DNA from 2 places in the Streptomyces sp. NPDC002734 genome. Region 2 is predicted to be linked to the other one. Evidence: riboswitches for the same ligand, from Rfam matches in the RefSeq annotation. Region 2 holds a riboswitch; the other holds the start of a gene.

Region 1 (4,409 bases), on a different contig from region 2:
TGGAGACGGGCAGCCAGGAATATGCTGAGATTTCGCCGGAATTCAGGGCAAGTCGGGGCGGACAGAAGGAGCGAACCGCGCAAAAGACCCGCGCAGTTTGGCTGCTTCTTGTCGTGCGGGAGGCAGGAACCCGTCGGCGCCCGGCCCGAGTTCGGCGCGGGATACCCCAACTGTACCGCGCCCAATCATGCAGAATCGCCGCTTCCGCTTGTCGATGAAATGTGACGCCGGCATGGAGCCGGTACGACCCGGAGAGGGCGGCGCGTGAAAGCGGCGGTGCGGGAAAACGGCGGTGCCGCCTTTCCGGAGGCGGAAAGGCGGCACGCGGGGGTGGTACCCGAAACGCGGCACCGGAAAGGCGGGCGGGAAAATGCGTGGCCGTCAGGCGCCGCCGGCCACCGCGGGAATGATCGAGACGTTGCCGCCCGCGGGCGTCGCAGTCTCCAGACCCTGCTCGAACCGCACGTCGTCGTCGTTCACGTAGACGTTGACGAAGCGCCGCAGCTTGCCCTGGTCGTCGAGCACGCGCGCGGCGATGCCGGTGTGGTTCTTCTCCAGGTCGGCGATGACCTCGCCCAGGGTGGCGCCCTCGGCGTCCACCTCGGCCTGTCCGCCGGTGTAGGTGCGGAGGATGGTGGGGATGCGGACGGTGACGCTCATGCGGGGTGACCTCCGATGACGGTGAGCGGGTGACGGGACGGACGGACCGCGGCCCGGGGTGGCGACGGCGGCGGCCGTCAGGCGAGGCCGGCCTCGCGGAAGGACTCCAGGCTCGGACGGATGGTCGCGGTGAGGCCCTGGTCGGCCACCGCGTCCAGCGTCTTGAGGCCGTCGCCGGTGTTGAGGACGACCGTGGTGAGCGTGGGGTCCAGCAGACCGTTCTCGATCAGCTTGCGGGTGACGCCGACCGTCACGCCGCCCGCCGTCTCGGCGAAGATGCCCTCGGTGCGGGCCAGCAGCCGGATGCCCGCCACGACCTCCTCGTCCGTGACGTCCTCCACCGCGCCGCCGGTGCGGCGGGCGATGTCCAGGACGTACGGGCCGTCCGCCGGGTTGCCGATGGCCAGCGACTTGGCGATGGTGTCCGGCTTCTGCGGGCGGACCACGTCGTGGCCGGCCTTGTAGGCGACGGAGACCGGCGAGCAGCCGTTCGCCTGGGCGCCGAACAGCCGGTACGGCTTGTCCTCGACCAGACCGAGCGCGATGAGCTCCTTGAGGCCCTTGTCGATCTTGGTGAACTGCGAGCCGGAGGCGATCGGGATCACCAGCTGGTCCGGCAGCCGCCAGCCGAGCTGCTCGCAGATCTCGTACGCCAGCGTCTTGGAGCCCTCGCCGTAGTACGGGCGCAGGTTGACGTTGACGAAGCCCCAGCCCTCGCCGGCCGGGTCGCCGATCAGCTCGGAGCAGAAGCGGTTCACGTCGTCGTAGTTGCCGTCGATGCCGACCAGCTCGCCGCCGTAGACCGCGGCCATGACGACCTTGCCCTGCTCCAGGTCGTGCGGGATGAACACGCACGAGCGGAAGCCGGCCCGGGCGGCGGCGGCGCCGACCGCGCCGGCCAGGTTGCCGGTGGAGGAGCAGGAGAGGGTGGTGAAGCCGAAGGCGCGGGCGGCCTCGAGGGCCTGGGCGACCACGCGGTCCTTGAAGGAGTGCGTCGGGTTGCCGGAGTCGTCCTTGACGTACAGGCCGCCGGTGACGCCGAGCTCGCGGGCCAGGTTGTCGGCCTTGACCAGCTTGGTCCAGCCCGGGTTCAGGTTGGGCTTGTCGGCGACGTCGGCCGGCACGGGCAGCAGCGGGGCGTAGCGCCAGATGTTGGCGGGACCGGCCTCGATGCGACGGCGCAGTTCCCCGGCCTCGTAGGAGGAGAAGTCGTAGGCGATCTCGAGGGGCCCGAAACACTCTTCGCAGGCGAAGACGGGGCCGAGCGGGACGCGGTGGCCGCATTCGCGACAGGAGAGCGCGGTGGCCGGACCGAGATCGACAGAGGCGGCGGAGGTCGTCGTGGACGCGGAATCGGTCGTGACAGTCTGTACAGCCATGAGAGGCGAGGCCCTTTCTCCTCATCTTCCTCAGCGGCGTCTTCGCCGTGAGACGGATTTGGCACCTTCCCTAGCCGGGGCCTCGCGTGAGCGGGCGCGGCTGGAGGGTTGCCGGGGCTTCATCGGGCCGTATCCCTCTGCCCCTCTGGATGAGCGTTCTTCTGTTGTTGTTCGGTTGTTTCGCGTCGCGCGTTTTGAGCCACTCCCGCAAGGGGGACTCGCATCTACCAGTCGAGTGACGCCGACCCCGACATGCGGTGGTCACTGGTGATGTTCAAGACTGTAACCGAAGGCCAGGACAGTTGAGAGGATCGTCCGGAACGCGAGACGGACCGCCCGCCGCAAGGCAGGCGGGGACAGTGAAGGAGCCGGTGACTGTGCTGGAAGAAGTCGAAGGCTGGCTGGGCACACGCTCCTGGCATGTGACCGACCGCCCGCTGCACCAGATACTCGCCGCCAAGCGCCAGAGCGGCTCGACCGTCTCCGTCGTCCTGCCGGCGCTCAACGAGGAGGCGACCGTCGGTGACATCGTCTCCACGATCCGCAGGGACCTGGTGGAGCAGGTCCCGCTCGTCGACGAGCTGGTGGTCGTCGACTCCGCCTCCACCGACCGCACCTCCGAGGTGGCCGCCGCGGCGGGCGCCAAGGTGGTCCACCGCGACAGCATCCTGCCCCGGGTCCCCGCCGTCCGCGGCAAGGGCGAGGTGCTGTGGCGCTCGCTGCTGGCCACCAGCGGCGACATCGTCTGCTTCGTCGACGCCGACCTGCGTGACTTCTCCTCCGACTTCGTGACCGGCACGGTGGGGCCGTTGCTCACCGATCCGGGCATCTCGCTGGTCAAGGCCATGTACGACCGCCCGCTGGGCGCCGAGCCCGGTCAGGGCGGCCGGGTCACCGAGCTGATGGCCCGCCCGCTCATCAACCTGCACTGGCCCCAGCTGGCCGGATTCGTGCAGCCGCTGGGCGGCGAGTACGCGGCCCGCCGGTCGCTGCTCGAGCGGCTGCCGTTCCCCGTGGGCTACGGCATCGAGCTGGCCATGCTGATCGACTCGCTGCACACGGTGGGCCTGGACGCGCTCGCGCAGGTCGACGTGGGCGTCCGCAAGCACCGCAACCAGGACAGCCAGGCCCTGGGCCGGATGGCCGCCACGATCTACCGCACCGCCCAGCTGCGGCTGGCCCGCGGACAGATGGTCCGGCCGCTGATCACGCAGTTCGACCGGACCGACAGGGGCTTCACGCCGCGGACCCACGCGGTGGACACCCTGGAGCGGCCGCCGATGGCGGAGATCGTCGAGTACCGCTCACGCGAAGTGGCCTGATCCCACCCGTTCGGCGCAGCGTCCCGTCCTCGCGCGGGGCGCTGCCGTCGTCGCGGAGTGATCGCCGCACGTTTGGATTTTTCTCCTCCGGGCTAGGTGACGCGTATGGGTTCCGCCGAAAGATCTGCACAGGTATTGGTCGCCTCCAACCGCGGCCCGGTCTCCTACTCGGTCGCCGGGGACGGCTCGCTGGTCTCCCGGCGGGGCGGTGGCGGGATGGTCTCCGGGCTCTCCGCGATCGGCCCCGACGCCGGCGCCCTGTGGGTCTGCTCGGCGCTGGGCGAAGGGGACCGCGAGGCCGTCCGGCGCGGGGTGGGCGAGCCGGGCGTGAAGATGCTCGACATCTCCGCCGAGACCCATCACGCGGCGTACAACGGCATCGCCAACTCGACGCTCTGGTTCGTGCACCACATGCTCTACCAGACCCCTCTCGAACCGGTGTTCGACACCGAGTTCCGGGTGCAGTGGGCCGCCTACCAGGAGTACAACCGGGCGTTCGCCGAGGCGCTGGCCCAGGAGGCCGCCGAGGGCGCGGCGGTGCTGGTGCAGGACTACCACCTGACGCTGGCCCCCGGCATGCTCCGCGAGCTCCGCCCCGACCTGCGCATCGGGCACTTCTCGCACACGCCCTGGGCACCGCCGGAGTACTTCCGGCTGCTGCCCGACGACGTCGCGGAGTCCGTGCTGCGCGGCATGCTGGGCGCCGACCGCCTGGGCTTCCTCACCCAGCGCTGGGCCGACGCCTTCACCGCCTGCTGCGACACCGTCGTCGGCGGCCTCGGCGACACCCGGATCGGCGTGCACGGCCTCGGCGCCGACGCCGACTTCCTGCGCGAGCGGGCCCGTCAGGCCGACGTCGACCAGCGCGTGGCGGAGCTGCGCACCGAGATCGGCCAGGACACCGACGGGAACCCGCGGAGGACGATCGTGCGGGTGGACCGCACCGAGCTCTCCAAGAACATCGTCCGCGGCCTGCACGCCTTCCGGCAGCTGCTCGACGACCACCCCGAGTGGTGCGACCGCGTCGTGCACGTGGCCTTCGCCTACC
Region 2 (4,409 bases):
GGCACCTACGACCTGATCGCCATGGTGCGGGTGCGCGAGCACGACGACCTGGCGGAGGTCATCCCCGGGCGGATCAGCAAGATCCCCGGCGTCCTGGGCACCGACACCCACGTCGCGTTCCGCACGTACTCGCAGCACGACCTGGAGGCCGCGTTCGCCATCGGCCTCGACTCCTGACCACAGCCGGAACCGGGACCGGCGCCGAGACCGCCACCGGGACCTGACGGACGCCCCCGGCGGCCCGGGGGCGGGACGCCCCGCCCCCGAGCGGACCCCGGCAGGCCGCCCCGGCCGCGCGCCGCGCGAGGCGGCCGTCAGGGGGTCTCGGCGGTCAGCTCCGCCAGCGCGCCGAGCAGCCGGTCCACGTGCTCGACCGGCGTGCCCACGCCGAAGCTCGCCCGGACGGCGTCCAGCGGCGAGGCGCCGCCCGTCCCGCACTCGGCGGCCGCGTCGGGACCCTCCCCGAGGAGGCGGCGCACCAGCGGGTGGGCGCAGAACAGCCCGGCGCGCACGCCGATGCCGTAGGACGAGGCCAGCCGGTCGGCGAGGCCGGCTCCGTCGAGGCCGTCCACCACGAAGGACACCACGCCCACCCGGGCCGCGTCGTCGCCGAACAGCGAGAGCACCCGCACCCGGGGCAGGGCGGCCAGGCCCTCGCGGAGCCGTCCGAGCAGGGCCTCCTCGCGGGCCGTGAGCACGGCGAGGTCCGCCTCGGCGAGCGCCCGGCAGGCGGAGGCCAGGGCGTGCACGCCGACCACGTTGGGCGAGCCGGCCTCGTGGCGGGCCGGGCCCGTGTGCCACTCGACGTCCAGGCCGCCGTCCTCCCGCCGCAGCACCCGGCGGCTGGCGCCGCCGCCCGCCAGGTAGGGCTCGGCGGCGTCCAGCCAGTCGGTCCGCCCGGCCAGCACGCCCGCGCCGAACGGGGCGTACAGCTTGTGCCCGGAGAAGGCCACCCAGTCGACGTCCAGCTCGCGCACCGACACCGGCCGGTGCGGCGCCAGCTGGGCCGCGTCCAGCACGATGCGCGCGCCGTGGGCGTGCGCGGCGGCGGCGAGTTCGCGCACCGGCCACAGCTCGCCGGTGACGTTGGACGCGCCGGTCACGCAGACCAGCGCGGGGCCGTCGTCCTCGCGCGCGGCGAGCGCCTCCTCCAGCCGGGCCACCGCCTCGGCGGGGGACGCGGGGGCGTCCAGGAAGGTCACCTGGGCGCCGCGCCAGGGCAGCAGCGCCGCGTGGTGCTCGGTCTCGAAGACGTAGACGCGGCAGCCGTCCGGCAGGGCGGAGGCCAGCAGGTTGAGGGAGTCGGTGGTGGCGCGGGTGAAGACGACCTGGTCGTCCTCACGGCAGTCGAGGAACCGGGCGACGCACTCGCGGGCGTCCTCGAAGAGCTCGGTGGACAGCTGGGACAGGTGTCCCGCGCCGCGGTGGACGCTGCCGTAGAACGGCACGTACTCGGCGACCTCGTCCCACACCTGCCGCAGCACCGGGGCGCTGGCGGCCTGGTCGAGCGCGACGTACGGCACGCGCCGGCCGTCGGCCAGCGGGACGGTGACGTCCAGGCCCAGCACCGGCAGCGGCTCGGGGAGCCCGGCGAGCTCACCGGCGGGCGCGGCGCAGGCGGCGGCGTCGGCGGCGGTCGCGGCGCCGGTGCTCGCGGAAGCGGTGGCGGTGGCGGTCCCGGTCACGGTGGCCGCGGAGCCGGAGGCCGTGGCGCCGGCGGAGGCCGCACGGACGGCGGCCGCCGAGCGGGCGGCGGAGACGGAGCGGCGGGCGGGGCGGACGGCGGTGGAAGCAGACACGACGAACTCCTGTGAGCCAGTGCGCGGTCCCCGACGGGCGGCGGCACGCGAGCGGCAGCCGGGTCGCCGGTGGACGGCGTCCCGGCCGGCTCGGCGGCGGCACGGGCCGACGGGCGCGGACACGGAAGGAAAGGGGGAAGGACGCGGCTCGAAGGCCTGCCCGACGGGGCGCACCGCGGAAGGCGGCGTGAAAAGGGGAGCGCCCCGGGCGGTCAGGCCCGTCGCATTCGTCGGCTCATGAGTATCTCCTCGGCGACCAGGACCCCTGACGTCGCGAGAGGTCCGCGCTTGCCATGGACCTTGCTGTCCACGGCCTGGTCCTCACCCGGGGCACCCCGCCACGGACGGAGGGTTGCCGGACAGCCGGCCGGGGCCTGATGGCTGTCACTCGTGACCTGCTCCGCATCCTGCCACAGCGCGCCCACGCACGCGAGGCGCGGTCCGGCATACGGACCGCGCCTCGTACAGCTGTGCCCAACCGCCCTGCTGGGCTCAGGCGTTGCTGGCCATGACCCACCGCTCCAGGGTCTGCCGGGCGGCGCCGGAGTCGAGGGAGCGCGCGGCCCGGTCCATGCCGGCCCGGATCTGCTCGGCGAGCGTCCCCTCCCCCGGCTCCAGCGCGACCAGCGCGGCCGCGGAGTTCAGCAGGACGGCGTCGCGCACCGGACCCTGCTCGCCGGCCAGCAGGCGGCGGGCGACGTCCGCGTTGTGCGACGGGTCGCCGCCGCGCAGCGCCTCGATCGGGGAGTACTCGACGCCCACGTCACGGGGGTCGAAGAGCTCCTCGCGGACCTGCCCGTCGCGCACCACCCACACCCGGGAGGGCCCGGTGACGGTGAGCTCGTCCAGGCCGTCCTCGCCGCGGAAGAGCAGCGCGCTGTTGCCCGCCTCGGCGAAGACGCCCGCCATGATGGGCGCCATCCGCAGGTCGGCCACCCCGATGGCCTGTGCCTTGACGCGGGCCGGGTTGGTGAGCGGGCCGAGGAAGTTGAAGGTGGTGCGGATCCCCAACTGCCCGCGCGCGGGGGCCACGTGGCGCAGCGCCGGGTGGAACTTCACCGCGAAGCAGAAGGTGATGCCGGCCTCCTCGGCGACCTCGGCCACCCGCTGCGGGGTCAGCTCCAGGTTGACGCCCAGCTTCTCCAGCACGTCGGAGGCTCCGCTGGCGGAGGAGGCCGCCCGGTTGCCGTGCTTGACGACCTTCACCCCGGCGCCCGCCACCACGATCGCGGACATGGTGGAGATGTTGACGGTCTTGGCGCCGTCGCCGCCGGTGCCCACGATGTCCACGGCCGGGCCGGCCACGTCGATCACCCGGGCGTGGGCGTACATCGCCCGCACCAGGCCGGTGATCTCCTCGACGGTCTCGCCCTTGGCTCTCAGTGCGACCGCGAAGCCCGCGATCTGGGCGTCGGTGGCCTCGCCGCGCATGATGCGGTCCAGCGCCCAGAAGGTGTCCTCGGCGCTCTGGTCGCGGCCCTCCAGCAGACCGTTGAGGACGGCCGGCCAGGAACGGCCCGCCGCGTTGTCGCCTCCAGCGGGGGTCACAGCGCTCATCTGCCGCTCCTGATCGTCTCGGTCCGGCGGCCCGCCCGGGCCGCGGGTTCACGTGGCGCCCCGGTCCACGGGGCGCTTCCCACCCTATCGATCCCGGGAACGGCGAAGAGCCCCGTCCGGGTGACGGACGGGGCTCCTGCCGTGGCGATCAGTTGATCAGTCGGCGACCGGGGTGGCGGACCCGGTCACTCAGTGGTGACCGTGGCCGGCCTCGATCTCCTTGAACTCCTCCAGCGTGGGCTTCTCGATCTGGTTGCCCTCGCCGTAGTACGCGCGGCTCAGCTTGGCGCGCACCTTCTCCGACGCCTTCACCTTGCGCTCGACGCCGTTCTCGTCGACCGCCGGGCCGATCTCGGCCGGCTTGTACTGCTCGTGCGCGGTGAGGGTGTGCAGCTGCTCCTGCGAGAGGGGCTCGTGCACCTCGATGAACTCACCGTGCGGCAGGCGCTTGATGATGCCGGTCTCGCGGCCGTGCAGCACCTTCTCCTTGTCCCGGCGCTGAAGGCCGAGGCAGATGCGCTTGGTCGCGATGAACACCAGCACCGGCACCACGAACATGCCGATCCGGACGAACCAGGTGATCGCGTTGATCGACAGGTGGAAGTGGGTCGCCCACAGGTCGTTGCCACCGCCGACGAGGAGCACGAAGTACAGCGCGATCCAGGCGGCGCCGAACGCGGTGCGCGTCGGGGCGTTGCGCGGGCGGTCCAGGATGTGGTGCTCACGCTTGTCGCCGGTGATCCAGGACTCGATGAACGGGTAGACCGCGATCGCGACCAGGACCAGACCGAAGACCATCAGCGGGATGAACACGCCCAGGACCAGCGTGTGGCCCCAGAAGTTGATCTCCCAGCCCGGCATGATGCGGATCAGGCCCTCGGAGAAGCCCATGTACCAGTCGGGCTGCGCGTTGGTGGACACCTGGTCCGGCCGGTAGGGGCCGATCGCCCAGATCGGGTTGATCGTGGCGATCGCGGAGATGACCGCGACCACACCGAACACCAGGAAGAAGAAGCCGCCGGCCTTCGCCATGTACACCGGCAGGAGCGGCAT

What was found. A riboswitch is a leader RNA that binds a small molecule or an ion and turns the genes downstream of it on or off. The one in region 2 is predicted to bind S-adenosylmethionine.
Region 1: another riboswitch for S-adenosylmethionine. It lies ahead of thrC (threonine synthase); the one in region 2 lies ahead of ABT026_RS13570 (aminotransferase class V-fold PLP-dependent enzyme).

The regions. Positions count from the first base shown of each region.
Region 1 is NZ_JBEOVU010000005.1:108,784-113,192, reverse strand. It holds gene ABT026_RS06935 (MoaD/ThiS family protein) at 382-660, opposite strand; gene thrC (threonine synthase) at 738-2,039, opposite strand; SAM riboswitch class I at 2,058-2,195, opposite strand; gene ABT026_RS06925 (glucosyl-3-phosphoglycerate synthase) at 2,417-3,361, shown strand; gene ABT026_RS06920 (alpha,alpha-trehalose-phosphate synthase (UDP-forming)) at 3,467-4,409, shown strand, end outside.
Region 2 is NZ_JBEOVU010000012.1:135,765-140,173, forward strand. It holds gene ABT026_RS13565 (Lrp/AsnC family transcriptional regulator) at 1-177, shown strand, start outside; gene ABT026_RS13570 (aminotransferase class V-fold PLP-dependent enzyme) at 315-1,685, opposite strand; SAM riboswitch class IV at 2,079-2,195, opposite strand; gene trpD (anthranilate phosphoribosyltransferase) at 2,292-3,356, opposite strand; gene qcrB (cytochrome bc1 complex cytochrome b subunit) at 3,546-4,409, opposite strand, start outside.